One region of the Mediterraneibacter flintii genome, then DNA from elsewhere that is predicted to be linked to it. Evidence: predicted binding sites of a transcription regulator. Region 1 holds the regulator's gene; each other region holds the start of a gene.
The links. Region 1 encodes Rex, which represses fermentation and respiration genes when NADH is low (regulators of the CRP and FNR family bind a similar motif). Its sites were predicted from a motif close to ATTGTTAANTANTTAACAAT; they were not measured.

Region 1 (7,537 bases):
TGGCTTCCTGACCGATTCTGTTTTTCATCTGCTCCATATTGTAGGCAACTGCATCCAAATTTATATCTGCACATACTCTGCTGTATGATTTCATAATTATTTTCTCTCCTTCGCATTTTTCAGGCATCTCTGTATACCGCATATCAAATCTTCTGCCAGCACACTGTATTCCCCTTTTTCTTTTGCTGCTTCCTCTCCTCCGCAGGCGTGAAGATATACCCCCAGAATACATCCCTCATAAGGGGACAGCCCCTGGGCAGTCAGTCCAGTGATCGTCCCTGCAAGCACATCACCGGAACCGGCTTTTGCCATCGCACTGCTTCCCGCTGTGTTTACAAACAACTGTTTCCCTTCGGCAGACACGACCGTTCTGCTGTCTTTGAGCGCACATACTACGGGATATTTCTGTGTAAAAGCAACAAGTCCTTCCAGACGATTTTCTTTCCACTCTTCTATACTACGTCCTGTAAGACGCGACATCTCTTTCATATGTGGTGTGAGTATCCAAGCCCCTTTTCCGTCCTTTAAAAGTTCCATATGACGGCTTAACAGATTCAACCCGTCTGCATCAATGATACAGGGAACCTTCACTTGCTTTAATGTCTCTGTCAAAATGGAGGAAGCTGTTTTGCTCTGTCCTATACCGCAGCCGATACACACAATATCTGCCCATTCTAATAGTCTCTCCAACTGTTCTTTATCATACTCTCTATAGACCTCGATAATTGCCTCCGGCACAAGCTGCTGCAGGATCACCTGGTTGTCCTGGACAGTATAAATCTGCACCAGACCAGCGCCCGCAGTATAAGCAGCTTTTGCCGCCAGATACGCTGCTCCTGCCATTCCTTTACTTCCTGCAATCATAAGAACTTTCCCATAGGTTCCTTTATGGGAATCTGCTTTTCGTTTCGGAAGGTTTTTATAGAGATCGTCCCGTTCATACGCAAAACACATAGAAGAAGCTTCCTTAAAAATTTCTGTACAGATTCCAATTTCTGCCGGAATTACTTTTCCCGCATAATTTTTTCCCGGATATAAGACACACCCAAGCTTCTCACATGCAAATGTAACCGTCAATTCTGCCTGAAATGCCGTTCCCATCACGCGGCCATTACCTGCATGAATACCCGAGGGAATATCAACAGCAACCTTTTCTGCCTGTATCTGATTCATCTGTTCTATTATTTCTGCATAATGCCCTTGTATCTCTCTGCTTAGCCCCACGCCAAAAAGCGCATCTATTACAACAGTATATTCATCTGGTAAAATTTCTGTGCATGGCACAATTCCCAGCTTTTCAATAATTTCTTTTTGCAAGCGGCATTGTGCACTTAACGACTGCTCTTTTCCTGCAAATACAACGGCAGGAGTATAACCTTTTTCCATTAAAAGCCGTGCTATCGCAAAGCCGTCTCCACCGTTATTCCCACTTCCGCACACGAGCAATGCGTTGTGTAGATTTATTTGTTCCCTTTCCATAATCTCTACCGTCTTTAATGCCGCGCGCTCCATCAGTACCATCGATGGAATCCCAATATTTTCTATGGTATGTGTATCTGCCTTCTGCATCCACACCCCATCTGGAAGATACCGCATAAATTTTTCCTCTCTTTCTTGAAAATATTTCAGCTTCAAGCTTCCCTGCTCATAAAAATGAAAGAACGTGTAAAAAGGAAATCCTGATTACACGTCTCTGCCGGTACCGGCGCTGTTATTTCTGATGCTCTTCATTATAACGGCTGATATTATAAGAAAGCTTCATCAGACTGTCTGAAAGATGTACGTTTTCCACAATTACATCTTCCGGAAGATTTAAATCTGTATGCGCAAAATTCCAGATTGCCCGAATGCCATTCTCAATTACCAGTTCTGCCACTTCAATCGCTTTAGACTTAGGCAACGTTAAAATTGCAATTTCGATCTCATTTTTCTGAAGAAATTCTTCCAGATCATCCATCATTCGAACCGGAATTCCACGAATAGAAACCCCTTCCAAGCGAGGATTCACATCAAAAAGACCTTTCAAAGTAAATCCACTTTTTTCAAAAGAAGCATAATTCGCAAGCGCCTGTCCTAAGTTTCCTGCTCCTATAATAATAATCGGGTGCTCTCTGTTGAGCCCTAGTATCTTTCCTATCTCTGTATAAAGATATTTTACGTTATAGCCGTATCCCTGTTGTCCAAACCCTCCAAAGTTATTTAAATCTTGTCTTATCTGCGACGCCGTCACACGCATCTTCTTACTCAAATCACTTGAAGAGATTCTTTCTACTCCCGCTTCCAGCAATTCTCCTAAATATCTGTAATATCTTGGCAGTCTTCCAATCACTGCACGGGATATTCCTCTTTCTTCCACAGTCATCGCCCTCCAAACTTTATCTACGCCCTATTATATAAAAATGTCAATATGATGTCAAATTATAGTTGTATTTTCTTTGTTTTTCGATATAATTGATTACGTATGCAAAGTCATAATATGAAGGATAATTCTTTGTATTCCAGTATTCACAGACTTATAAAATCGTTCAGGAGGATTTCCATGATACTCGCATGTCATAATATCAATAAATCATTCGGAGAACATCTGATTGTACAGGATGGCTCTTTTCATATAGAGGACAGGGAAAAGGCAGCCCTTGTCGGCATCAACGGCGCCGGCAAATCCACTATTTTCAAGATGATCATGGGGGAAGAACCGTCCGATGGCGGAGAAGTAATTCTTGCAAAGGGAAAAACAATCGGGTATCTTGCACAGCATCAGAATCTCTCCTTAGGAAATACTGTTTATGAAGAATTAAAGACAGCGAAATCCCAGCTTATAGAGATGGAACAGCAAATTCGTTCCATTGAGCTGGAATTAAAAAATCTAGGCAAAGAGGCATTAAAAGAACGTTTGGAAACCTATAACCGCCTGATGTCCACATTTGAAGCTATGAATGGATATGCCTATGAAAGTGAAATTACCGGAGTTCTTAAAGGCCTTGGATTTCAGGAATCTGATTTTTCCAAACGGACAGACACTCTCTCCGGAGGACAGAAAACCCGTGTTTCTCTCGGAAAACTCTTACTTACACAGCCGGATATTTTACTGCTAGATGAGCCTACCAACCACCTGGATTTACACTCTATTTCCTGGCTTGAAACGTATCTTTTAAATTATACAGGCGCTGTATTTATTGTCTCCCATGACCGCTTCTTCTTAAACCGAGTTGTGACAAAGGTTATTGAGATCGAACAGGGGCATATACGCATGTATTCGGGAAACTATAAAGCTTACGCAGAGAAAAAGCAGCAAATCCGCGACGCGCAGCTAAAAGAATATTTAAACCAGCAAAGAGAAATAAAGCACCAACAGGCCGTTATAGAAAAGCTCCGTTCCTTTAATCGGGAAAAATCTATTAAACGTGCTGAAAGCCGTGAAAAAATGCTGGAAAAAATATCTCCTGTCGAAAAACCTTCCGAAACTGTGTCAGAAATGCATCTTACATTAGAGCCTTCTTTCATCAGCGGCAATGATGTACTGACTGTAGAACAGCTTTCCAAAGGATTTGATTCAAAGATGCTCTTTAAAGATGTCAGCTTTGAAATCAAACGCGGTGAACATGTTGCTGTCATCGGTGACAATGGCACAGGAAAGACAACCCTTTTAAAAATACTAAACCAGGTAATCTCGGCTGATGCTGGTTCTTTCACACTTGGTTCTAAAGTAAAAATCGGATATTACGACCAGGAGCACCATGTCCTACATGATGACAAAACAATATTTGATGAAATATCCGATGATTATCCGACATTAAACAATACACAAATAAGAAACACGCTCGCTGCTTTCCAATTTACGGGAGATGAAGTCTTTCAGCTCATCGGAAAGTTATCCGGCGGAGAAAAGGGACGTGTTTCTCTGGCAAAGCTTATGTTGTCAGAGGCAAATTTTCTTATTCTTGATGAGCCGACCAACCATCTAGACATTACTTCCAAGGAAATACTGGAGCATGCTCTCAACGAATATACAGGCACTGTACTCTATGTTTCTCATGATCGTTATTTTATCAATCAGACCGCAAACAGAATTTTAGAGCTTGTAAATCAAACATTTGTAAACTATATCGGAAATTATGATTATTATCTTGAAAAAAAAGAGGAACTGACCGCGGCATATGCCCCTTCTTCTGCCGTTTTACCCACAGACACTGCCTCAACTACTGTCCCTGCCTCCGATGCAAAGTTAAGCTGGCAGGAACAAAAAGAATTGCAGGCAAAAGAACGGAAACGTAAAAATGCCTTAAAAAAGACAGAAGAACAAATCGCTCTTCTAGAAGAACGAAACCAGGTAATCGATCAACTAATGACGCAGGAAGAAGTATACTCCAATTCCGTTCGCTGCCAGGAACTCTCCGAAGAAAGACACAGCAACGATTGTAAATTAGAAGAACTATATGAACAATGGGAAACCTTAGCTGAATAAATTTAACGAAGCAACAAGCAGTGCGAAAAGAACAGAAGGGCTCTGCGTCATGCTTGCATGTAAGCAGGGGACTTTCTGTTTCTTTTCATTCGGCGACTGCCGATAGCGAAATGAAGCGTATGCGAAATTGAGCTGGCACTGCGGAAACTGGTAAAGAATGGTACGCAAAAAGAGAAGGCAGTGCAACGCAGGTCAGGGCTCCACTGTGGTAAATCCGATTGAATGTTTGTAACAGTGTAGAAGCATATCGTCCATTGGAACTCCATGCTTCTCACTTAACAAACAGAACAATCTGTATCTACCACGCTCCGCTTAAAATTCCCTGCTTATGCACTGCCTTCTCTTTCTGCTTACGTTCTTCCCCAATTAAATTCACAATTTCAGACAGAACAGAACCGGCTTCACGTTGTTATAGCCCTCCAATTAGAAGTATCTATACTACTTCCGATTGGAAATGCATAGAAGTGTGAAGCCGATTTTTTCTGTTACGAATTATAAACTTAAGCTGGCGAAAGTGTGAGTGTGAAAGAGATGCTTTGCGTGAGTGAGGAATTTCGGCGAAGCCCTGACGAACGATGCAAAGCATCTCTTTCACACGTCCCTTTTTCCAATTCCCGCAGTGCTAGCTCAATTCTGCATACGCTTCATTTCGCTATCGGCAGTCGCCGAATGAAAAGAAGCAGACAAACTTCTGTTTACATGCGAGCATGCCACAGAGTTTGCCTGTTCTTTTCGCACTGCTTGTTGCTTCGTTAACTTTATATTATATATTTATTAGGTTTTTCGGGATTCCAAGTGTATGAATTGTTTCCATAGCTTTATCAATATATGTATATCCCTTTTCCAGTAAAAAAGTGCCATGGGAGGGAAGAAGAATATCAGGATGTATATACGCTAATTTTTTGCATGTTTCAATATATTTTTGTAAATCACAGTCCCATATAGACTGCATAGAAATCATACCATAGTTGAAAATAGCATCTCCGGAAAACAAAATTTTCTTATTTTTAAAATTCATTTCATAGCAACCATGTCCGCTACAATGTCCTTCTGTTCGATGTATTTGTAATGTAATGTCCCCAATTATAAAATGTTCCTTATCTAAAAGAGGAGTTACAGGACACGCTTGGTAGATATAATCTTTTCCAAACACACCGGCTTGAATTGCTTCTTTTATAGAAATACTATCCACATCTCCACTCGAAACGTAATTTGCTGTTTCTTCCAATGCATATACTTTTGCATGGCACGCTTGACTCAACGCAACTGCCCCACCGGAATGATCTCCATGGCCATGTGTCAATAAAATGGCTGAAATCTTTTTTATATCTATCCCTTCCTTATCAATATTCTGTAAAATGCGATTTGAATCTATTCCAATTCCTGTATCAATTAAAGCATATTCCCCTCCCCCATCCACCATGTATACTGTACAATCTGACTCATGTGATATTCCTATCCCTGTGACACCAGAACCAACGATATATATTCTTTCATGTATTTGCATCTTTTCTCCTCATACATTTTTCAAAAATGTCTATTTCGATCCTTCAATTGTTTCATTTTCAGATCCAATTAAAAATTCCTTTACTATATTCATATAATATTCTTCAGATAGTAGCACTTGTTCTTTTTCTATATACTCGTCGACGATGTGTGCTTGATTTAAGCTTCCAGGCCCACATATTACGGTTGGTATTCCATGTTCTACCAAAAAGCATTGTTCACAAGAAGCATCAAATGCAACTGGTCTTTGCTTCCGATGTAAAACTTTTTCTCCGATCTGGCAACATCTTTTTACTACTTCATGCTGAAGGTCTATCTCTCCGCCAGGCATGAAAAAATGTTTTGTTATTTCATATTTTCCTACATTTTTAAGTATGGATTCTTCTAATTTTCTACATTCTTCAAAATTCATTCCTGGAAGGATTCGAAAATCTGTCAGCAGCCGAACATTTCCTGGAACAATATTATCATTTTCATATCCCTCTATTTTAGTAACTGCAATACTAGGTGGCGGAAGTATTTCATGGTGATATGATTTTAATGTCTCATTTAATCTGAAAAGAGAAAGCATTGCCTCCGCAGCGTTATTCACCGCATTAGATTCTCTTTCTGGAAGTGCAGCATGATATGGCCGCGCTATAATATCTATATAATCTCTTAATACCCCTCTATGCGCAACTGCTAATTGCAACTCTGTAGGTTCTCCTATCACTGCCATATATGCTGTTCTCTTCTTTCGCAAAAAATTTCTCATGCCCAGATTACTAAACTCCTCATCTGCAACGAAAACAAGGGTCACTTTTCCATCTAGTTGAATCTTATCCTTTGCAAGCTTTATCAATATAGCACTCATAGCTGCAACTGCACCTTTCATATCCGTTGTGCCTCTTCCATATAATCGGGTTCCTTGCCATGTTGCTTGAAATGGAGGATATGTCCATTCCTCTGTTGACGGGACTACGTCCAAATGTCCACAAAAAATAATTTCCGGTTCAGCTACTCCATAAGAAGCAATCAAGTTCGCCCTGTTATTCCCCAAATTTTGTACTTCTGTATAAATATCATATTCTAAAAATAGCTGCTGCAAATATTCTACTGCATTTTTTTCATTTCCAGGTGGATTTGTAGTATCTATTTTTATCAATTCTTCTAATATTTTAAATACAAGCTCCTTGTTCATAGTTGCTCCTTTAAGTCTAAGCTATGCATCATTTCATAATACATCAGATATTTTAAATATAGTTTCTGATACTTCCTATAGTTTTCCTCATTTGGAAGTTGTGTTTCTATTATTTCAAGCCTTTCTTTTGCCGTCTGTTCTGGTGATTCAAAGAAACCAACAGCCTCTCCTCCAATCAGCGCGGCACCAATTGTTGAAACATCCGGATTATCAAATAATTCAATAGGTATTCCGAATACATCTCTAATAATCATCGGCCATATAGAAATATGTGTTCCTCCTCCACCCATCATAAGCTTTTCAATTTTAGTCATTTTCTGAAAAACGAGTAAAGTCTGGCGAAGATTATAGGAAATTCCTTCCAACTGGCTGCGAAAGATCTCCTC
Region 2 (7,537 bases), 1.8 Mb from region 1:
TCTTCACGGCAGTATTGATCCCAGAACAACCTCGGCCACCAGTCCACACAACTGTTATTCTGCTGTGCAATTGCCGTGTATCCTGCATTTTTCAATACTTCACAATTGTTGATAAATTCTTCCCAGGTTGTTGGTACTTCCAACCCCAACTCATCATAAATAGCCTTATCATACAGCACAGCTGTCGTTGTCAATGCAAACGGCACTCCATAGTCACAGTCGTTTTCGTCGCCAGTCGCCATAACTGCCATATCTTCCAGATTCTCAATCAATTGAGCATCATAGGTCTCTCTCCAGCTCATATCCCCTTCATAAGCATCACTCTCCAGAGCATCTTCTAAATTCATCAGAAGCCCATCCTTAATCTGATCTGTATAATATCCCGCCTGTGTCCAAAATACATCCGGTATTTCATCGGAAGATGCCATGGCTGAAAATTTTGCAGAATAGTCTGTCGCAGGTACGTATGTAAAATCAATCTTAATATCCGGGTTCTCCTCCATAAATAGATCCATTGTCTCCTGCCCGCATATTTCCATTGTAGATAAAACTCTCAGTGTAACTTGCCCATCCGCATTTTCTGCAGTTTTTTCTTCTGATTCTTTTGATCCGCATCCAGCCGCCAGAGTTACTGTCATAATACTGGTCATTAGAAGCGCAATCCATTTTCTTTTCATACACTTGCCTCCTTCATTCATCCTTTGAACAGTTCCGGAAAATGTTCTATATTTATGATTTAATTATATAAATTTATATACATTATGACCAATATTTAATTTTGATTGTTCCATTACTTTTATCAATATTAGTAATATTCAATACCATACTTTTATCTAGATCAAAACCTTCTAATAGATATGTTTTGTCCATTTTGTACACTTGTTATATGTGTATGTTTATACTATACTCAACATAGAATAGAGAAAGTATCTTTATACACGTAACGCCACAGAAAGAGGGTAAAATGGAAATGTCAATACAATACAAAAGCTTCGCAATAATAAACTTGTTTCTTGGGATAATATTTCAACTGTATGCAATCTATTAAATTGTCAGCCTGGAGATATTGTGGAATATATACCCGATGAAGAATAACCATAACGCAACTGTCAACACTCTCCACGAAAGGATGTGTTACCATGCCATTACCACAGCAGAACAGCCAGCACACAATTGATGATATCTATGCACTGCCGGATGGACAGCGGGCAGAGCTGATAGATGGTCAGATGTATATGATGGCGCTGCCGACACGGAAACACCAGCGGATTACATTAGAGCTTTCAACCATCATCAACAACTACATCAAAAACAAGGGCGGATCCTGTGAGGTCGATATTGCCCCATTTGCCGTCTTTCTGAACGAAGATGATAAAAACTATGTCGAGCCGGATATCAGCGTTATATGCTCACCCGACAAGCTCACAGACAAAGGCTGCACAGGCGCGCCGGACTGGATCATTGAGATTGTTTCCCCAAGCAGCAGGCGAACAGACTACTATACCAAGTTATTCAAATACCGCACTGCCGGTGTTCGGGAATACTGGATCGTTGATCCTGAAAAGAACAGAATTATGGTCTATTCCTTTGAGTCCGATGATACCGCAGAATATACTTTCTCTGAGGTTGTCAAAGCCGGAATTTATAATGATCTGGAGATTGATTTTAACACCATAGCTCTCTAAACTATTGCCGCTTCCGCACCATTGCGGAGGCGTTTTTTCCTCTTTGCAGGGTGCAATATCACACAATCAGAGTATAAGAAAACCAACCATCTGCGGTTGGTTAGCAACTACTATTCCTCCATTTTTGAATATTTGATTTTTGTAAATTTAAATTTTTTAATTTGTAGAGGTGTAAAATGTACAGTGAATTACTGGGATATAAAACCAATGATGAAAAGGTATATATTTGCGAAAACTACTATAGATAAACATGAACTAACTACTTTTTTATGAAATATCCCACTCTAAAAAAGAAGTTATTAATGATTTTGTTCAAAGGCGAATAAGCCTATTGAATGGCCAATGTGATTTTCATTTTGAAGTTCTCCCCGATCATACCTGATTCTTTGGAGCTTGCTGAAAAATTATATCTATATGACAATCTGCACCCTAGTAACCTTATTCGCTTTCAGGATATCAAAATTGAATTTGTAACGCAAATCCCTCAGATCAGCTCATATCAGAATTTAAAAAATATTTAGGGAACAAATAACACATAAGGCACCCTGTCCTCCACGGGATAGAGTACTTTTCTATTTCACTGTGGGTAAATTGTGGGTACGGCTTGAATTTCAGTTCTCTCCATGATATACTAATCCTCGTTGTAAAGCCCATCAAAACCAAGGTCTATAGGGCTTTCTGCGAAAAGGAATCGTGTGTTCGAGACCTTCCACACGTAAAACAAAACTAAAGGAGAACAAAAATGAAAAATCTACAGCAAACCAAAGTGCTTTTTATGGCACAGGCGGCTATGATTGCCGCTATCTACACCGTACTCACACTGCTTGGCGCATCTTTTTCCTATGGAGAAGTCCAAGTCCGTATCTCAGAGGCACTGACCATTCTTCCAGTATTTACCCCTGCGGCAATTCCAGGACTGTTTATCGGCTGTCTGCTCAGTAATATTCTTGGTGGATGCATCATACCAGATGTTATTTTCGGCAGTCTGGCAACTTTGATCGGTGCGTTTTTTACATGGAAAATCCGCAATCTGAACAAGTTTCTTGCCCCTCTTCCTCCGATTGTCTCCAATATTTTGATCGTACCCTTCGTACTGAAATATGGATACCAGCTTCCTTTTCCCATTCCGTTTATGATGCTGACAGTTGGAATCGGAGAAATTGTTTCCTGCGGTGTTCTCGGAATCGTACTTTATACAGCATTGAATAAATATAGACATATTTTATTCAGAAGCAAGTTTTAAAAATAAATCCAGACAAAAACAAAGCTTTCGTATACGGAATAAAGGCTTCTCTTTTTTATAAAGCCTTTGTTCTCTGTAACGAAAGCTTTGCTTATATCTTTTTCTTTTAGAAAAAATATCAGGAATAATTCCTCAGAAGGAAGAACACACTATCATGGACATTCCCTACAGCTTCTCCTCATAACTGCGTACTTCTTTTCGGACGACCTCATTACGGTATTTACACGGGCACTGGCTTTGATGTAGGTGCCGTCTATAAACAAACTTTCTACATCAAGAAAACCGATTCAATACTTTCGCGCCCCAAATCGCTATAAAATCTTTCACTTCTTCCAAACTTACGATTATAATTCTCTAGCGATATCATATGCCGCCCAGATGGCATCCATCACATTTGTCGGCCGCTTTGCATCGCCGATCAGATATGTGTGCTCTCCTTTGATTTTCTCGTACAGTCTGTTATCCGGTATATATCCCACGGATACAATGATGTGGTCCGCTGCGATCTCATGTTTAACTGCCATCCCCTGCGGTCCTAATGCAAACATCAGTTTTGCCCGGTTCGCCACATTAGGATAATTCTTTACGGTCTCAGTGATGATCGCTTTTCCATCTTTGTATTCATCTACCACGGCATTTTTTATCACCTTCACTTTATAGTAATCAAGAATTTCCATCAGCATATTATAATTTGCCGCTGATAATCCGAATGCGTTGAGGATCGTCTCCGTCATCTCCACTAGCGTTACTTTTTTCCCTTCGCGTGCGTACAGATAAGCGATCTCGCAGCCTGTAAGCCCGCCTCCGATGATGAGGATATTCTCTCCTTCCTCCTTCACGCCGCCTTTTCTCAGAGTTTCGCATGCATAAGTCACATTCGCAGCGTCAAGCCCCGGTGTATCAAGGCGCCGTTCTCTCGCACCCGTAGCTATAAATATCTCATCATAGCCTTTTGTCATCTCTTCTGTTACTTCCGTATTCATGTGGACATTGATTGGAAGCTCTTTCATCTGTCTTTTATACCATGCAAGCAGCTTCTTATCATCATCTTTAAAATCAGGCGTTGCCGCTGCCACGAACACTCCGCCCAGACTGTCTGTCTTTTCATACAGATCCACCTCGTGTCCCCGCAGTGCACATACTCTTGCAGCTTCCATTCCGCCTAATCCGCCACCCACGACCAGAACCTTTTTCTTCGTTTTGGCAGGTGTCAGTGCATAACTCTTTTCACGTCCGCATGCCGGGTTCACGGCACAACTGATGTCCTTCCCCTGGAAAATACGTCCCAAACATCCCTGATGGCATGAGATACATGGGCGGACATCCTCCAGCCTGCCTTCATAAAACTTTTGTCCCAGTTCCGGGTCAGCCAGAAGCGGACGTCCCATTCCCATGATGTCGATTTTTCCTTCTTCGATCGACTTTTCTGCAAGATCCGGATCGTCAAAACGTCCCGCACAGACAACCGGTATGTTTACCGCTTTTTTTACTTCCGCCACGTCAGACAGGTTACATGCTTTCGGCATGTACATCGGCGGATGCGGCCAGAACCATGAATCATAACTTCCATTGTCACAATCCAGCATATCATATCCATACTTTTCCAACAGTTTCGCTACTTGGATCCCTTCTGCCAGATCACGTCCCTTTTCTTCAAATTTCTCCCAAGGAAGTGCTCCTCTATTGTAGTCTTTTACATAACTGCGGACGCTGTATCTGACTGAAACCGGAAATTCTTTCCCACATTTTTCTTTGATGGCTTCCACGATCTCTTTTGCGAATCTAAGACGGTTTTCAAGACTTCCGCCGTATTCATCCGTCCTTTTATTGTAGAAAGCGATCGCGAACTGGTCAAGCAGATACCCTTCGTGGACTGCGTGTACTTCCACTCCGTCTCCTCCCGCCTGCTTTACAAGATACGCTGCCTGAGCAAAATTCTCTACATATTGCCTGATTTCTTCTTTCGTGATCCCTCTGTTGATCAGCGTCGGATCCCATACATTCTGGATCGGAGCAGGCGCCGGAAGCATTTTCCATTCAACCTCACTCTTTATATTTGCCGCACGTCCAGTCATTGCCGTAAACTGGATAAAGATCTTGGAACCATACTTATGTACCCCATCGGTGAGATAACGCATTTTTTCTATATATTCCTCCGGGTAGTTGACCGGATTTCTTCCCGGCATAGGGATGATGGGTACTACTCCTGTGACGATCAGACCGGTACCACCTTTTGCTCTCTCAATATAGTAGTCCGCCCCGTCCTTTGTATATGCTCCTGTCTTTTGGTCTAAAAGACGAGGGGAGAATACTCCCATCGGCATCATTGCAATACGGTTTGGCAGTTCTGTACTTCCCACTTTGATCGGTGAAAACAAATGTTGATACTTAGTTCCCATAGCAAACTCCTTTCTTGTCTCTTCTGAGACTTCTTTCAACCTTTTGTTAAGATTATAACACTAAGACTGCTTAAATTCTATTGTCACAGAATACAATTCGCCGAATATTATTTTGTTAAAATTGACGGTTAAAATTTCATTGAATTATTTTTTTCTGCGTGATATGCTGTTTTTAAATATACTCCAGACACGAGGTTACGCTATGGAAATAAAAACAAACCGCCAGAGGCAGGCTCTGGAAACAAAACAAAAAATCTTTTCCTGTGCAGTCTCACTTTTTGCCCAAAAATCTTTCGAAAATGTTACCGTACAGGACATCTGTACCAAAGCTGAAGTATCTGTCGGCGCTTTTTATCATCACTTCAAAAGTAAGGAGAATATTTTAGACGAAGGATACCGATTATTTGATGATGAATCTGAGACCGCATGGTATTCGGGCCATCCGGATTCACCTTTGGATTCCGTACGCTTTCTCGTGTCAGCGCAGGCACACTCCATGGAAAAGCTCGGTGCTCCCGCGGCGCTCCAATATTTCAAGAACCAGCTTTCCAGCAGAGAAAAATACATCCTCGACACACAGCGTTTTTTTTATCAGACCATTAAGTCTTGTGTAGAGCAGATGCTTTCAGACTCTATTCTTAACGGTGACCCTTCTGTGATTACAGAGGATATTCTTTCCGGGACGCGCGGCATCATATATGACTGGTGCCTGCACAGTGGTTCCTATGACCTCACGGAAAAAATACTGCGTATCACTGATATGGTGCTCCATTATTATTCCTATTAAATTTAGACACAGATTTTTTTAATCATCTTTCTGACCGTCCTGCCGGTTCAGAACCTGCAAAAAAACGGTTCGCGGTGACATGTCCACGAACCGTTTTGTCTACAGTCTGAGGGATAAATTCCTACTCTGCTATCAATGTACATAACCAATAAATGTATTTCCGCTGCCATTTGCCATAGCTTCCATATCATTGACGCTCACCGTATTTTCTTCTCCTGTATCCGGATCCACATAAGTCACATCTGTTGTAGTATACCCTGTCAGTAGAATGGCATGGCTGGAATCTGTCAGCGCGATAACCGGACATCCCTTATTGATCACATATAGTACCTGATTCAAGGTACAACCTGTCAAGTCTATCTTTTTCGCCTCCGGAGCATACTCCTCCATATATCTTTCGCAAGCTTCTAAAGAAGTCTCTCCTTCTCCTTTTTCAAATGCACCTGCTTCTGTATAGTAGACAAGATCTCTGTTCCCTTTTTCCCATATATATGTCTGATTGGACGAGATTACGACTCCAGAGACCTGCTCCGCCTTTTGAATTGCATAGCCTGCTTTATCATATACGGCTACTAATTCGCCTACGCCGTACACATAGAACTTCTCCGATTTACTCTTGTCACTTAGACTAATTGTAATTGGACGCTCCTTCAAGATCTGGTTTGCACGAAGAATTTTCGGAGACTCACTTTTCAACTCTTCATTAAATGTAAACCTTATCTGCGTCTCTTTTAAATCCGTTACGACCGTTTCAAGAGTAACCTTTCTGTCCTTTCTTTCTTCATTATTTGTAATATAATCCGGACTTGTTGCATGATAAACATCCTCGTTTTTTACAACCCGATTAATCGTCACCAGATTTTCTTCCACAAGAATATCCGAAATAAACGTCCCTTCAGCGGAATAATTTTTTACTGCTTTGTTTTCAACATCGCGAATTTCCAATTCATACATTGGAGCTATCTCTTCTCCGGATACTGATTTTCCAGAGTCCTCGGGATGAAGCTTACCATATATAAAATCATTCGCGACAAACCCCAGTGGACGAATCGCATCTCCTTCCGGCGCTTCAATCGTATACTCGTCTCCTGTTGATAAATTTTGAACTTTTATTTCTGTTGCACTGTTCAAAGAGCCGCTGGTCTGGTATGCAAGCAGATGTCCGTCCTCCGATACAGTATATTGACCTTCCTCCAATTCCTCTGCCAATACAGTCTGTTTGTCATTGTCCAGATTTATCTGATACAAGGTACCTCCTGCCAGTACAAACAGCAATTCCTGTTCCTTGTTGTAGTATACCATTTTGCCAAACTCATCTTCCGCTATTGCAAATGATTTCGTACTTGGGATAAACGCCTTTTCTTCTACCGCATTTTTCTTGCTGCTGTACTGATAAACAGCGACCCCGACTTCTCCCTCATGC
Region 3 (7,537 bases), 480 kb from region 1:
ATTTCAAATTTTTTCGCTGTACATGGCATGACGCTGACGCAAACAATATCTTCCGGTGCGATTCCCATTTTCTCCGCATAGTACGTCTTTGTGATCGCTCCAAACATCTGCTGCGGTGATTTACAACTAGAAAGATGTTCTAACTGATCCGGATAATAGTGCTCACAGTATTTGATCCAACCTGGTGAACAGGAGGTCATCATCGGAAGTACACCTCCATTTTTCACCCTGTCTAAAAATTCATGTGCCTCCTCCATAATTGTAAGATCTGCACTGAAATCTGTATCAAATACTTTGTCAAATCCGATTCTCCTGAGAGCCGCCGCCATTTTTCCTTCTACATCTGTCCCCATTGGGTAGCCGAATTCTTCCCCTAACGCCGCGCGGACAGAAGGCGCCGGCTGCACCACTACGTGCTTTGTCTCATCTGCAATCGCATCTAAGACCGCTTCGATAGAATCCTTTTCATACAGAGCGCCTGTCGGACAGGCAGCAATACACTGCCCGCAGGATACACAGCTTGTTTTTCCCAGCCCCATATCGAACGGAGAACCGATGAAGGTAGCAAATCCACGATTATTTGGCCCAATCACACCTACTGTCTGCACCTTCTCGCAGACTGCCGAACATCTTCTGCACAGAATACATTTATTATTATCCCGAATCATGTGTACCGCACTGTCATCTAATTCATAGTGGGTCATCTCTCCTGCAAAATGCTCTTCGTCTGTTACCCCTAATTCCTGACACAGCTCTTGCAGCTCACATTGACCGCTTCTGACGCAGGACAGACATTTCTTATCATGGTTGGAAAGAAGAAGCTCCAACGTCCTTTTTCTTGATTCTCTAAGAAGAGGCGTATTTGTCTGCACTTCCATTCCTTCATTTACCGGATGCACACACGCCGCAACCAGATTCCGCGCTCCTTTTACTTCTACCACACACATACGGCATGCACCGATCTCATTGATGTCTTTCAAAAAGCAAAGCGTCGGTATTTTAATTCCTGCCCCGCGTGCCGCCTCCAGAATTGTAGAGCCTGCGGGTGCAGTTACATCTAAGCCATTAATTTTCAAATTCACATTTCCCATCTTCTCATGCCTCCATTACTCTTTGTAAATTGCACCGAAACGGCATTTTTCCATACAAGCTCCACATTTCAGACACTTCTCTGGATTGATCATATGCGGTTCTTTTACTTTGCCGATAATCGCATCTGCCGGACAGGTACGCGCGCATAAAGTACATCCTTTACATTTATCCGCGTCTATCTTGTACTGCAGAAGATCCTTACATACGCCTGCCGGACATTTCTTATCCACGATATGTGCAATATATTCATCCCTAAAGTAACGCAAGGTAGAAAGTACAGGATTCGGCGCTGTCTGCCCCAGCGCACACAGTGAATTCGTCTTTAAGTGCTCACAGAGTTCTTCTAGTTTATCCAAATCCTCCATTGTCGCCTGACCTTTTGTAATTTTATCCAGAATTTCCAACATACGTCTTGTACCGATCCGGCATGGCGTACATTTTCCGCACGACTCATCTACAGTAAATTCCAGGAAGAATTTTGCAATGTCCACCATACACGTATCTTCATCCATTACAATCAGACCGCCGGAACCCATCATCGACCCAATCGCAATCAGATTGTCATAATCTATAGGTACATCAAAATGTTCCGCCGGAATACATCCTCCTGACGGCCCTCCCGTCTGCGCCGCCTTGAATTTTTTCCCATTTGGAACACCGCCGCCGATCTCTTCTACGATCTCTCGGAGGGTTGTGCCCATCGGAATTTCCACCAATCCAGTATTATGGATTTTACCGCCCAGGGCAAATACCTTTGTTCCTTTGGACTTCTCGGTTCCCATAGACGCAAACCATTCTGGTCCCTTTACGATAATCTGCGGAATATTTGCATAGGTTTCTACGTTATTTAATATGGTCGGCCTCTGGAACAGACCTTTTAAGGCAGGAAATGGCGGACGGGGACGCGGCTCTCCTCTGTTGCCTTCTATAGAAGTCATAAGAGCCGTCTCCTCTCCGCAGACAAAAGCACCTGCACCAAGTCTCAATTCTATATCAAAATCAAAGCCACTTCCGAAAATGTCTTTTCCAAGCAGTCCGTATTCCCGCGCCTGCCCAATCGCAATCTCCAGGCGTTTTACTGCAATCGGGTATTCCGCGCGCACATAAATGTATCCCTGTGACGCTCCAATTGCATACCCGGCAATTGCCATCGCCTCAAGCACCGCATGCGGATCTCCCTCCAAAATAGAACGATCCATAAATGCTCCTGGATCTCCCTCGTCTGCGTTACAACAGACATATTTTTGTTCCGCGTCATTTGCCGCCGCGAATTTCCATTTTAGTCCGGTCGGAAATCCTGCTCCTCCTCTTCCTCTTAGTCCACTGTCTAAAAGGATCTGAATGACATCCTCCGGCTTTTTCTGCGTCAGCACAATTCCCAAAGCCTCATATCCTCCCGTGCCGATATACTCTTCAATATTCTCCGGATTGATGACGCCGCAGTTTCGAAGAGCTACTCTGTGCTGCTTTTTATAAAAATTCGTCTCATTCAGAGGAAGGATTTTATCTGTCTTTGTCGTCTCATCATAGAGCAGACGTGTCACTACTCTTCCTTTCAACAGATGTTCCGCTACAATCTCCGGTATGTCCTCTTCCTTTACCATTGCATAGAAGGAACCTTCCGGATATACAATCATAATTGGCCCTAAGGCACACAGTCCGAAGCACCCTGTCTGCACAACGCCGACTTCTTCGGAAAGGCCCTGTGCTGCAATTTCTTTTTCCAGTTTTTCTATGATTCTGTGGCTTCCGGAAGAGGTACATCCGGTTCCGCCGCAGACCAGTACGTGTGAACGATACATATGTAATCTGCCTCCTTTCTATTCCGGCTGGCGGGCTTCGCCCGACAAGGTATATTTTGTCACTACCTGGCCGCCTACTAAATGAAGTTTAAATACTTCCATTGCTTTTTCAGGATTCATTTTCACATATGTTACCTTCTCTTTTCCAGGCTCCATTACTTCTACAATCGGTTCATACTGACACAATCCAATGCACCCCGTCTGCGTCACGCTGATTTTCTTTGACAGCCCCTCCTGTTGAACTGCATCAGAAAGCGTGCTAAGAACCGGTCTTGCACCACTCGCAATCCCGCATGTTGCCATGCCGACTACTACTCTTGTCTGATTTTCATTCTCCGCGCGCACTCCTACTTTCCCTTGCATCTTCTCTCTGATTGCGCGTAATTCTTCCAGGCTTTTCATATTTTTCCTCTCTTTCTTTTTCCGTAATCTTTACATCTCAGATATTGACTCCACCGTCTGTCTCTTCTTTATTTACCGCAAGAAATTCTTTTATAAACTCTGAAATCTCTTTCTCGGCAAAGGAAACTCCGTCTCCTATAATCTCGCGCATTTCCCTTGTATCCAGCCTAAACTGTTTGTCTCCATACTGATAGGTATAAACAAACTCCACAGCTTCATTAAAAACAATCAGTGTATGTATGGTGGAGGTGATATCTCCAAGCGGCATCCTGTCAATGTGGGACAGAATAAATACCGCCTCTACAATTGTCCCTTTCCCCTTTTCTGAATCTATTCTGAATGTTCCGCCCGTGCTCTCTGCCGCCTGCTTAAAAAACGGTACCCCAAGGCCTACCCTCCTAGTCTTCCTGGTCGTAAAAAACGGATCCTGAACCTGCTGCACTTGTTCTTTGTCCATTCCGCAGCCGTCGTCTTTTATCACTACCACCAGTTTATTATTATCTGGCCTGACAGATACTGTTATCTCAATCAGCCTTGCTTTCGCACGAACTGAATTTTCCGCCACATCCAAAATATGCATTGCGATCTCTGGCATCATAGCTTATTCATACTTTGCCAGAATGTCGTCTATGTCATCTACCGTCAGACGTCCATAGACTTCCCCATTGATCATCATAACCGGAGCCAGACCGCACGCCCCTACACATCTGCACGCATCCAGAGAGAATTTTCCATCGGGTGTACATTCTCCGCCCACAATTCCAAGTTTTTCCATCAATGCATTATAAATATCTCCGGAACCTTTGACATAACATGCTGTCCCAAGACAGACAGAAATCTGATACTTACCTTTCGGATTTAAAGTGAACTGTGAATAGAACGTTGCAACTCCATAAATTTTTTCCATTGGAATACCCGTCTCATCCGAAATCATCTTTTGAACCTCTATGGGAAGATAGCCGTATATGTCCTGCGCTTTTTGTAAAATTGGCATCAGGGCGCCTTTCTCGTCTTTGAGTTCAGCTATCACTTTCATCAATGATTCTTCTTGTTCTTTTGTTCCGGAAAACGGAACAGTCTCCTTTTTTTCAAGCATTCTTTAACCTCCATTTCTGCATTTAGAGCTACATTGATTATATCTTAACACAATGTATAACAAAGTTCCACCAAATTATTATCTATTTTTTATATAATTTTACTAATAATTTTGAGATTCATTTTCATTTTTCTTGACATATTTTTCCAATCTAAAAGTTTATCAAAGACTATTTTACATGCATTTTACACAATGCGCCGCATTGCTTATTCTGCTTTTCAATGATATACTGAAAGTATTCTATATTTTTATGGAGGACAGTCTATGACGATCAAAGAAATGCAGGACGCCTTAAACGCCAGGCTGCTTTTTGGCGAAGAATTTTTAGATCAGGATGTGCAGTTTATATTTTCCGCCGATATGATGAGCGATGTACTCGCCTTCTGTGGCAAATGTTCTGTACTGCTTACCGGCTTATGCAATCCACAGGTTGTACGGACAGCGGAGATGCTTGATATTGTCTGTATTATTTTTGTTCGTGGCAAAATGCCCGATGAAAATATACTTTCTCTTGCCCGAAACAAAAAAATTGTGCTTCTTACCACGGAACATTTTATGTTTACCGCCTGTGGGATTCTATATGAACACGGGTTGCGGGGAGGTGCCTGACATGAGTGAAAAGCTAACTTTTCAATATGCTATTTCCGGCGATGACTTCACACGTGCCGGTGAAGCCAGTAGCTCCGTTAAAAACAAGTTAAAACAACTCGGTGTCGATGACGCAGCCATCCGAAAAACCGCGATTGCTATGTATGAAGGAGAGATCAATATGGTGATTCATGCCAATGGTGGTACGATCACTGTGGCTATCTCTGACATGGAAATTGAAATGATTCTTGCAGATCAGGGCCCTGGAATCAAAGACATTTCTAAAGCGATGCAGGCAGGTTATTCCACAGCTCCCGAAGAGGTACGTTCCTTAGGATTCGGTGCTGGCATGGGGCTTCCTAATATGAAGAAATTCTCAGACGAATTTCAGATAGAGAGTACCCCAGGCATAGGAACTACCGTCACCATGAAAGTATTTCTATAAAGAAAGGAAGGGTGACAGATGAACAAATTCATCCGTTCTGTGCGCCTTGATGAGGATGCCTGCCAGGGCTGTATCAACTGTATCAAATATTGCCCTACCCAAGCAATCCGCGTGCACAACGGCAAAGCACATATCATAGATAAATTCTGTATCGACTGCGGCAGATGTATCCGCTATTGTCCGCATCATGCTAAAATTCCTGCTTATGACCCCCTCGCCGTTATGAACGACTATAAATACACCGTGGCTCTGCCGGCGCCTTCGCTGTATGCCCAGTATAATAATCTGTCCAATGTAGACATTGTATTAAACGCTTTAATCCGATTAGGCTTCGATGATGTATATGAAGTCAGCGCGGCGGCAGAACTTGTCTCGGAGGTGTCCCGAGCGTACATACAGGCGCATGCCGACGAGGCTCCCTTTATCAGTTCCGCCTGTCCTTCTGTCGTTCGACTGATACGGGTAAAATTTCCCTCTTTGATTTCCCGACTCCTTCCTATTAAACCTCCTGTAGAGGTTGCGGCAGAAATCGCACGCAAGAGGGCAATCCAAAAGACAGGGCTTCCTTCAGAGGATATTGGAATTATCTTTATTTCTCCTTGTCCTTCTAAAGTCTCCTATGCAAAAGCACCTCTTGGAATTGACAAAAGTAACATCGATAAAGTCGTTGCAATCAAGGATGTCTATCCGCTTTTACTTCCCCTTATGAGCCGAGACGAAAGTCAGTTAACGCCACTGGCTGCTTCCGGAAGAATCGGTATCGGGTGGAGCAATGCCGGAGGAGAAGTGGGCGGACTCTTAGTAGACAATTATCTTGCTGCCGATGGTATCGTCAATATCTTAAGAGTATTGGAAGAACTGGAGGATGAGAAAATTCATGGTCTGAAATTCGTTGAATTGAATGCCTGTAATGGTGGCTGCGTAGGTGGAACCCTTACGGTTGAAAATGCATATGTTGCCACCACTAAAACCAAACGTATCCTTAAATATCAGCCGGTATCCCGCAGTCATCTTATTACAACACCGGAAGCAAAGAATCTTTACTGGGATGACAATGTAGAATATGAGCCGGTATTCCGTCTCGGCAATACTTTCAAGGAAAGTCTGGAAATGATGAGTACCGTAGAGGCACTCACCAAAAAATTCCCTGGTTTGGACTGCGGTTCCTGTGGAGCGCCCACCTGTCAGACTCTGGCAGAAGATATCGTACGCGGTGCCGCTACGAGTAATGACTGTATCTATGTGCTAAGAGAACATATTTCCAGCCTGTCAAAAGAAATTGAACACCTGTCAAAAGCGATGCATCTATCGGGAGGCTGTCAGGATGAAAACTCACGACTGCTCTCCGATTATATTCAAAAACTAACCGCCGAGCTTTCTGAATTCGGCGTACCGAAAAAGGAGGAATAATATGGAATTGAAATCCATTCTCACTCTGCCGGAATGTACCCTTCTTGCAAAGGGTAATCCTGACCGAACAGTTTCCAAAGTATTCTGCTGTGATCTCTTAAGCATTGCCATGAGCAAAGCGCCCGCTGATAGTGTCTGGGTCACAGTCATGGGGAATAAGAATACACTCGCTGTAGCTTCTCTGGCTGATGTTGCCTGTATTGTCCTGGCAGAAGGTGTTTCTCTGGACGAGGGAACACTTGCCAAAGCAGAAGAGGAAGGAATCGCCGTATTGTCTACAACACTTCCCGTGTTTGACATCGCACTGGAAATCTATGAGGCAGGGCTTTCGTGAACGGTCTTTATTATGATCTACATCTACACTCTTGCCTCTCTCCCTGCGGGGATGATGATATGACACCTGCCAATATTGTAGGAATGGCAGCCGTAAAAGGGCTGGATGTCATCGCTCTTACAGATCATAATAGCTGTAAGAACTGTCCTGCTGCCATACATCACGGACAACAGTATGGTGTTATTGTGATTCCCGGCATGGAATTGTGTACTATTGAGGAAGTGCATATCATCTGCCTCTTTCCTGAACTAGACGCAGCACTTGCCTTTGACCAGTACGTATACAGCCGTCTTCAGGCAGTAGAAAATGATGAATGTATTTTTGGAAAGCAGCAAGTTATGGACGAACATGACATTGTAGTAGAAACA
Region 4 (7,537 bases), 220 kb from region 1:
ACACTATTTCAGCGGCTTTGCTCCATATGACGGAGATCCGAAATGGAACATTGAAAAGTTTGCATTTTTTTCCAAAGCAGTTTTAAGTATTTTACCGGTTATCGGGTTCCGTCCGGATCTGATTCATTGTAATGACTGGCAGACAGGACTGATACCGGTATATCTGGATAATTTCCGGTATATGGGCGAATATTACAGGGGAATCAAGACGACGATAACGATACATAACCTGAAGTTCCAGGGAGTGTGGGATACAAAAACGGTGAGGGAAATTACAGGATTGCCGGAGTATTATTTTGTACCGGATAAGATGGAGGCATATAGAGATGCGAATCTCTTAAAAGGCGGGATTGTCTATGCAGATAAGGTGACGACAGTCAGCCAGACGTATGCCGAGGAGATTAAAACTCCATTTTTTGGAGAAGGATTGGACGGGCTGATGAGCGCCAGATCCAATGATTTGTGTGGAATTGTAAATGGGCTGGACTATGAGGAGTACGCTCCATTTTCGGACAACAAGATTGCAAAAAAATTTACAGTAGATACATTTCGTAAGAATAAGGTTGCCAATAAGCTGGCTCTGCAGGAGGAATTAGGGCTCAATAAGGATGCGCATGTGATGATGATCGGGATTGTTTCCCGCCTGACAGACCAGAAAGGCTTTGATTTGATTGATTATGTGATGGATGAGCTGTGCCAGGACGCTGTGCAGATTGTGGCGCTTGGAACAGGGGAAGTAAAATATGAAAATATGTTCCGCCATTTTGCATGGAAGTATGCGGGAAAGGTTTCTGCGAATATTTATTATTCAGATGAACTTTCTCACAAGATTTACGCATCCTGTGACGCATTTCTTATGCCGTCATTGTTTGAACCATGTGGTTTAAGCCAATTGATGAGCTTAAGATACGGAACGCTTCCAATTGTAAGGGAGACAGGCGGACTCAAAGATACAGTAGAGCCATACAATGAGTATGAAAAAACAGGAACAGGCTTTAGCTTTGCAAACTACAATGCCCATGAGATGCTAAATACGATCCGGTATGCAGAGCATATTTTCTACGATAAAAAAAGAGACTGGAATAAAATTGTAGAGCGTGCGATGATGAAGGATTTCTCATGGAAGAACTCGGCAAGACAGTATGAAGAGCTGTATAAGAGCCTGTTGGGAGAATAGACATAAAGAAAAAACATAAAGTTACAGACAGGAGATTACATGAAGATTATTGACAAACTAAGAGAAGAGAGAATTCATATTTCTTTTGAGGTGTTTCCGCCCAAGACAGAAGCAGGATTTGACAAAGTGATGGAAGCAACAGAGAAAATTGCCAAGCTTACGCCGGCATATATCAGTGTTACCTACGGCGCCGGAGGAGGAACGAGCAAGAATACGGCAAAGATAGCCTCCTATATCAAACGGGAGTTAAACGTGGAGAGTATTGCGCATCTGACCTGTGTTTCTTCTACCAAAGAAGAGGTCAGGAAAGTAATTGCAAATTTAAAGGAGCTTGGTATTGAGAATATCCTCGCACTTCGCGGGGATATTCCTGCGGGCGCGCAGTTTCCGTCCGGCGATCGGTTTCACTATGCATATGAGCTGATACAGGAAATCAGAAAATAGGGGGATTTTTGTATCGGTGCGGCATGTTATCCGGAAGGACATGTGGAAAATGAACATAAAGTAGACGACATCAAATATCTGAAGCAGAAAGTAGACTGCGGCGTTGATTTTTTGACGACGCAGATGTTTTTCGACAATGATATTCATTATAATTTCCTGTATCGGATACGGGAAGCCGGAATTACAGTACCGGTTCTGCCCGGTATTATGCCGATCACAAGTGCAGCGCAGATGAAACGCAGCCAGGAGCTCTCCGGTACTGTGTTTCCGCGCAGATTTCTGGCTATTTTAGATCGTTTTGGAGACTCGCCGGAAGCGATGAAGCAGGCAGGAATCGCCTATGCGACAGACCAGATTATTGACCTGCTGGCTAATGGCATAAGGAATATCCATATCTATTCCATGAATAAACCAGAAATTGCATCTGCTATTATGCAAAATTTATCTGAGATTGTAAAATGCCAGGGGTGACAGTATGGAGAAACGGGTCAAAGAGGCCATACGTTATCTGGGATTTGGCAGAAATGCGGTAGATGATCAGACTCTTGCGATGATTTCAGATTCTTTTAAAGAACTGGAACAAGCGGCAAGCTTAAAATCCATCTATCGTATTTTTGATTTCAGACAGATAAACGATACAGAGATGATGGCAGGAAGTTTGAAGATAAAAAGCAGGAATTTGGGAAAAAATTTAAGAGGATGCAGTGATGTGATTTTTTTTGGCGCAACGCTTGGAACAGGTGTAGATGCTCTGCTGAGAAGATACACGATTACAGATATGGCAAAAACAGTTGTCTTGCAGGCATGTGCAGCGGCAATGCTGGAGGAGTACTGCGATATATGTCAGAAAAAAATAGGGGAAAGACTGCGAAAAGAAGAAAAATATCTTCGTCCGAGATTTAGTCCCGGATATGGAGATTTTGCGATTGAATATCAGAAATCACTGATACGAATGCTGGACTGTGCCAAGACAATCGGGCTTACCATGACAGACAGTTGTATGATGACTCCGACAAAGTCAGTCACAGCGGTGATCGGTGTAAGTACAGTGGAAGAAAAATGTCATATAAAGGGCTGTGAGGCCTGCGAAAAAAAAGACTGCATATACAGAAGGGATACGTTATGATACGAGAACGTTTGGGAAAAGATCTATTGTTTTTTGACGGGGGAATGGGAACGCTTCTCCAGGAGGAGGGGCTTTTGCCCGGAGAACTGCCGGAAAGCTGGAATATTACACATCCGGAGATCATTCAGAGTATACACAGGAAGTATATAGAGGCGGGGAGCGACATCATACTGACCAATACATTCGGAGCAAACGCGCTGAAATTCCATGATGATACGCTGTCCTTGAAAGCGATTGTACAGACTGCCGTTTCCCATGTACATGCGGCGGCCAAAGCGGCGGCCTGCGGCAGAAGGATTTATACTGCTTTAGATATTGGCCCTACCGGAAAGCTTTTAAAACCTATGGGCGATCTGGATTTTGAGACGGCATATGAGGCATTTAAAGAAGTGATGGTTTATGGAAGTGAAGCGGGAGTAGATGTCATTCATATTGAGACAATGAGCGATACATATGAGTTGAAGGCGGCGGTGCTCGCGGCAAAAGAAAATACAGCGCTTCCGGTTTTTGTCACGACTATATTTGACGAGAGAGGCAAGCTTTTGACAGGGGCAGACGTCCCTTCTGTGGTTGCTCTTTTGGAAGGACTGCGTGTAGACGCTTTGGGGATAAACTGCGGGATGGGGCCAAGTCAAATGCTGCCTGTTTTAGATGCGCTGTTGAAGTATACGTCATTGCCTGTGATTGTAAAACCAAACGCAGGGCTGCCCAAACAAAAGGACGGTGTTACCTATTATGATGTGGAGCCGGAAGCGTTTGCGGATACGATGGAACAAATCGTAAAAAAAGGTGCAGCGGCGGTGGGAGGCTGCTGCGGAACTACACCGGAACACATTCGGGCAATGGCAGAGCGCTGTAGAGGAATTCCTGTGAAGGCGGCGGAAAAAAAGGAGCTTACAGTGGTGTCGTCTTACGGACAGGCAGTATTTTTGGAGGAAGGCTCTAAAATTATTGGAGAACGGATTAATCCCACCGGAAAGAAAAAATTCAAACAGGCATTAAAGGATCATGATTTGGATTATATTTTAAAAGAAGGAATTATGCAGCAGGATAAGGGCGCCCATATTCTGGATGTCAATGTGGGACTTCCGGATATTGACGAGCCGGCTATGATGAAAGAGGTGGTAGAGAGTCTGCAGAGTGTTACAAGCCTGCCTCTTCAAATTGATACGGTAGATACAGAGGCTCTTGAGACGGCGCTGCGTATCTATAACGGCAAGGCAATGGTGAATTCCGTCAGCGGAAAACAAGAGTCCATGGATCAAGTTTTTCCTCTGCTTGCAAAATACGGCGGTGTGGTAATCGGACTGGCGTTAGATGAAAACGGTATTCCGCAGGACGCAGAAGGAAGAGTACAAATCGCGCGGAAAATCATTGACGAAGCCGCGAAATATGGAATAGAGAAAAAGGACATAGTGATAGATGCCCTCGCTATGACGGTGAGCTCAGAGCCGGAGGGAGCGAAAGTCACTTTGGAGACGTTGAGAAGACTGCGCCAGGAATTGTGCGTCCATACGGTACTGGGGGTATCGAATATTTCCTTTGGACTTCCAAGCCGTCCAGTTATCAATGCGGCATTTTACACAATGGCAATGCAAAATGGGCTTAGCGCAGGGATCATCAATCCTGCCTCCGAGGATATGATGAAATCCTGGTATGCATATCATGCATTGATGAATCTGGATGCAAATTGTGAAAGGTTTATCGAAAAATATGCAGCCGCAGACACAAAGCCAGCTGCTTTGGCCGCAGCATCTCACGATATGACACTGCAGACGGCAATTGAGAAGGGGCTGAAGGAAGAAGCGAATACAATCGCGGCAAGACTGGTGATGACAGAAGAACCGCTATCGGTTATCAACGAATATATGATTCCGGCGCTTAATAATGTGGGAAAGGGCTTTGAAAAAGGCACTGTATTTTTGCCGCAGCTTTTAATGAGCGCAGAGGCGGCCAAAAGTGCGTTCGCAGTTCTGAAGGAGAAGATGGAGGAAAAAGGAGGTTCCCAGGAAAAGAAAGAGAAAATCGTACTTGCTACGGTAAAGGGAGACATCCACGATATTGGGAAGAATATTGTAAAAGTACTGTTGGAAAACTATAGTTTTGAAGTGATTGACTTAGGAAAGGACGTTCCGCCTGAAAAGATTGTAAAGACTGTATGCGAAGAAAATATCCGTCTGGTAGGATTGAGCGCACTTATGACAACTACAGTAGTGAGCATGGAAGCTACGATACAGGAATTGAGAAAAAAGGCACCTGCATGCAAGGTGATGGTAGGGGGCGCTGTCTTAAACCAAGAGTATGCGGACATGATAGGGGCGGATTTTTATGGGAAGGATGCCATGCAGTCTGTGTATTATGCGCAGAGCGTATTTGAGAAGAAATGACAAAAGGAGGTTGTATCGCTTTTTATACAAATAAGCGTGTTGACAATGTTTTAACAGGGCGTTATATTTGTTAAAGGAAAAACACCTGCTATGGGCAGGGGAGGAGAATCAGGAGGAAGGAATCTATGATGAGAGGATTGCAGACACCGGTGAGGGCAATACGCAGAAGGGTGTTTACAGAGGTTGCAAAATTAGGATTCAAAGCAGACGCGAAAACGTTACTGGATGATATGGAAGCGATACCCTATGAAATTGTAAATGATGACACGCAGAAATATAGAGAAAGCACGTATCGTTCTCGTGCGATTGTGAGAGAGCGCTTGAGACTGGCGATGGGGCTTTCTCTTCGGCCGGAGAATAAGCCGGTGCATTTAACAGCAGGAGTAGAGGCAAGCAATATTTCTGAAAAATATTATGAGCCGCCGCTTATGCAGGTGATTCCATCGGCATGTGAAAGCTGTGAGGAGAACAAATATGAGGTAAGCAATATTTGTAAAGGGTGTCTTGCACATCCTTGTCAGGAGATCTGTCCGCGCGACGCGATTTCTATGGTAAATGGGCGTTCCTATATCGATCAGGAAAAATGTATCAAATGTGGAAGATGTAAGTCTGTCTGTCCATACGACGCGATTGCCAAGAAAGAACGTCCCTGCCAGAAGGCATGCGGGGTAGGAGCGATCGTGTCGGACAAATATGGACGTGCCTTCATTGACAATGAAAAATGCGTATCCTGTGGAATGTGCATGGTAAGCTGCCCATTTGGAGCAATATCTGACAAGTCACAGATTTTCCAGCTTGCGAGGGCACTTTCGGAAGGCGAGGAGATTGTGGCTGAAATTGCGCCGGCATTTGTCGGACAGTTTGGTAAAAATATTACACCGCGCAATATCAAGGCGGCACTGCGTGAACTTGGATTTACAGAGGTATACGAGGTTGCACTGGGCGCGGATATTGGTGCGATTGCGGAAGCGCATCATTATGTAGACAAAGTAGTGACGGGGGAACTGCCGTTTCTTCTGACCTCCTGTTGTCCGTCCTGGGCGGTAATGGCGAAGAAATTCTTCCCTGATGTCATCGATCAGATTTCGCAGGAACTTACACCGATGGTAGCGACAGCGCGTACGATCAAGCAGGAGCATCCGGACGCAAAGGTAGTATTTATCGGTCCATGTGCGTCAAAAAAACTAGAGGCATCCAGAAGAAGTGTACGAAGTGATGTAGATTTTGTCGTAACCTTTGAGGAAATGCAGGCGATGTTTGACGCGAAAGGAATTGACTTGACGAAATATGAGGCGGAATCTTCCTTCCATGATGCTACTGGAGCTGGACGTGGATATGCCTGCGCAGGCGGTGTGGCAGAAGCAATTGAAAAGTGTATAAATGAATATTATCCAGACGTTCAGGTCAATATCGAGCACGCGGAAGGGCTTGCCGAGTGTAAGAAAATTCTGACTCTGGCAAAAGCAGGACGTATGAATGGATGTCTGATAGAAGGAATGGGATGTCCGGGCGGCTGTATCGCAGGTGCCGGAACAAATATCCCTGTGGCAACGGCAAAGAAGGATCTTGCGGCGTATGTGAAAAATTCCAGCAAGTCGATTCCGCCGAAGGAGCTGGAGGAAATCGAATTAAAATAAAAATTGAAATCAAAGAACCAGGAGGATAAAGAATGCAGCGCGTTGGAGTAAACCAGTTAAGAAAGATGTTTTTGGAGTTTTTTGAGAGTAAGGGACACCTTGCACTCAAAAGCTTCTCCTTAGTGCCCCATAATGATAAGAGTCTTCTGCTTATTAACTCTGGAATGGCACCTTTGAAACCTTATTTTACAGGACAGGAAATTCCGCCGCGAAAACGCGTAACTACCTGCCAGAAGTGTATTCGCACCGGAGATATTGAAAATGTAGGAAAGACGGCGCGGCACGGCACTTTTTTTGAGATGCTGGGTAACTTCTCCTTTGGAGATTATTTTAAAAGAGATGCGATCAAATGGTCTTGGGAATTTTTGACAGAAGTAGTAGGACTGGACGCTGACAGACTGTATCCGTCTGTTTACCTGGAGGATGACGAGGCATTTCAGATATGGAACCAGGAGATGGGAATTCCGGCGGAACGTATTTTTAAGTTCGGGAAGGAAGATAATTTCTGGGAGCATGGCTCCGGCCCCTGCGGTCCATGTTCAGAGATTTATTATGACAGAGGCGAAAAATACGGATGCGGCAAGCCAGGCTGTACAGTGGGCTGTGAGTGTGACCGCTATATGGAGATCTGGAATAATGTATTTACGCAGTTTGACAATGATGGAAACGGCAATTATTCAGAATTGGAACAGAAGAATATTGATACCGGCATGGGCTTAGAACGTCTGGCTTTGGTTGTGCAGGACGTAGATTCGATCTTTGACGT

Region 2: the regulator Rex is predicted to act here: its motif matches at 5,370-5,389, upstream of ACZ5C4_RS18240 (oxidoreductase).
Region 3: the regulator Rex is predicted to act here: its motif matches at 4,425-4,444, upstream of ACZ5C4_RS12145 (NADH-quinone oxidoreductase subunit NuoE family protein).
Region 4: the regulator Rex is predicted to act here: its motif matches at 5,173-5,192, upstream of ACZ5C4_RS08790 (4Fe-4S dicluster domain-containing protein).

What each region holds. Positions count from the first base shown of each region.
Region 1 is NZ_AP031405.1:2,076,985-2,084,521, forward strand. Features, by position in the region: gene alr (alanine racemase) at 1-94, opposite strand, end outside; gene ACZ5C4_RS09840 (NAD(P)H-hydrate dehydratase) at 97-1,596, opposite strand; gene ACZ5C4_RS09845 (redox-sensing transcriptional repressor Rex) at 1,712-2,356, opposite strand; gene abc-f (ribosomal protection-like ABC-F family protein) at 2,540-4,465, shown strand; gene ACZ5C4_RS09855 (MBL fold metallo-hydrolase) at 5,229-5,972, opposite strand; gene ACZ5C4_RS09860 (M20 family metallopeptidase) at 6,003-7,151, opposite strand; gene ACZ5C4_RS09865 (xylulokinase) at 7,148-7,537, opposite strand, start outside.
Region 2 is NZ_AP031405.1:3,832,678-3,840,214, forward strand. Features, by position in the region: gene ACZ5C4_RS18220 (ABC transporter substrate-binding protein) at 1-677, opposite strand, end outside; gene ACZ5C4_RS18225 (helix-turn-helix domain-containing protein) at 982-1,095, shown strand; gene ACZ5C4_RS18230 (Uma2 family endonuclease) at 1,140-1,685, shown strand; gene ACZ5C4_RS18235 (QueT transporter family protein) at 2,428-2,928, shown strand; gene ACZ5C4_RS18240 (oxidoreductase) at 3,273-5,327, opposite strand; gene ACZ5C4_RS18245 (TetR/AcrR family transcriptional regulator) at 5,530-6,114, shown strand; gene ACZ5C4_RS18250 (C39 family peptidase) at 6,247-7,537, opposite strand, start outside.
Region 3 is NZ_AP031405.1:2,556,699-2,564,235, forward strand. Features, by position in the region: gene ACZ5C4_RS12125 (NADH-dependent [FeFe] hydrogenase, group A6) at 1-1,091, opposite strand, end outside; gene nuoF (NADH-quinone oxidoreductase subunit NuoF) at 1,107-2,894, opposite strand; gene ACZ5C4_RS12135 ((2Fe-2S) ferredoxin domain-containing protein) at 2,913-3,296, opposite strand; gene ACZ5C4_RS12140 (ATP-binding protein) at 3,334-3,894, opposite strand; gene ACZ5C4_RS12145 (NADH-quinone oxidoreductase subunit NuoE family protein) at 3,898-4,392, opposite strand; gene ACZ5C4_RS12150 (DRTGG domain-containing protein) at 4,657-5,001, shown strand; gene ACZ5C4_RS12155 (ATP-binding protein) at 5,003-5,425, shown strand; gene ACZ5C4_RS12160 ([Fe-Fe] hydrogenase large subunit C-terminal domain-containing protein) at 5,444-6,835, shown strand; gene ACZ5C4_RS12165 (hypothetical protein) at 6,837-7,169, shown strand; gene ACZ5C4_RS12170 (PHP domain-containing protein) at 7,166-7,537, shown strand, end outside.
Region 4 is NZ_AP031405.1:1,858,866-1,866,402, forward strand. Features, by position in the region: gene glgA (glycogen synthase GlgA) at 1-1,177, shown strand, start outside; partial or broken gene metF (methylenetetrahydrofolate reductase [NAD(P)H]) at 1,217-2,092, shown strand; gene ACZ5C4_RS08780 (vitamin B12 dependent-methionine synthase activation domain-containing protein) at 2,097-2,747, shown strand; gene ACZ5C4_RS08785 (homocysteine S-methyltransferase family protein) at 2,744-5,134, shown strand; gene ACZ5C4_RS08790 (4Fe-4S dicluster domain-containing protein) at 5,260-6,771, shown strand; gene alaS (alanine--tRNA ligase) at 6,804-7,537, shown strand, end outside.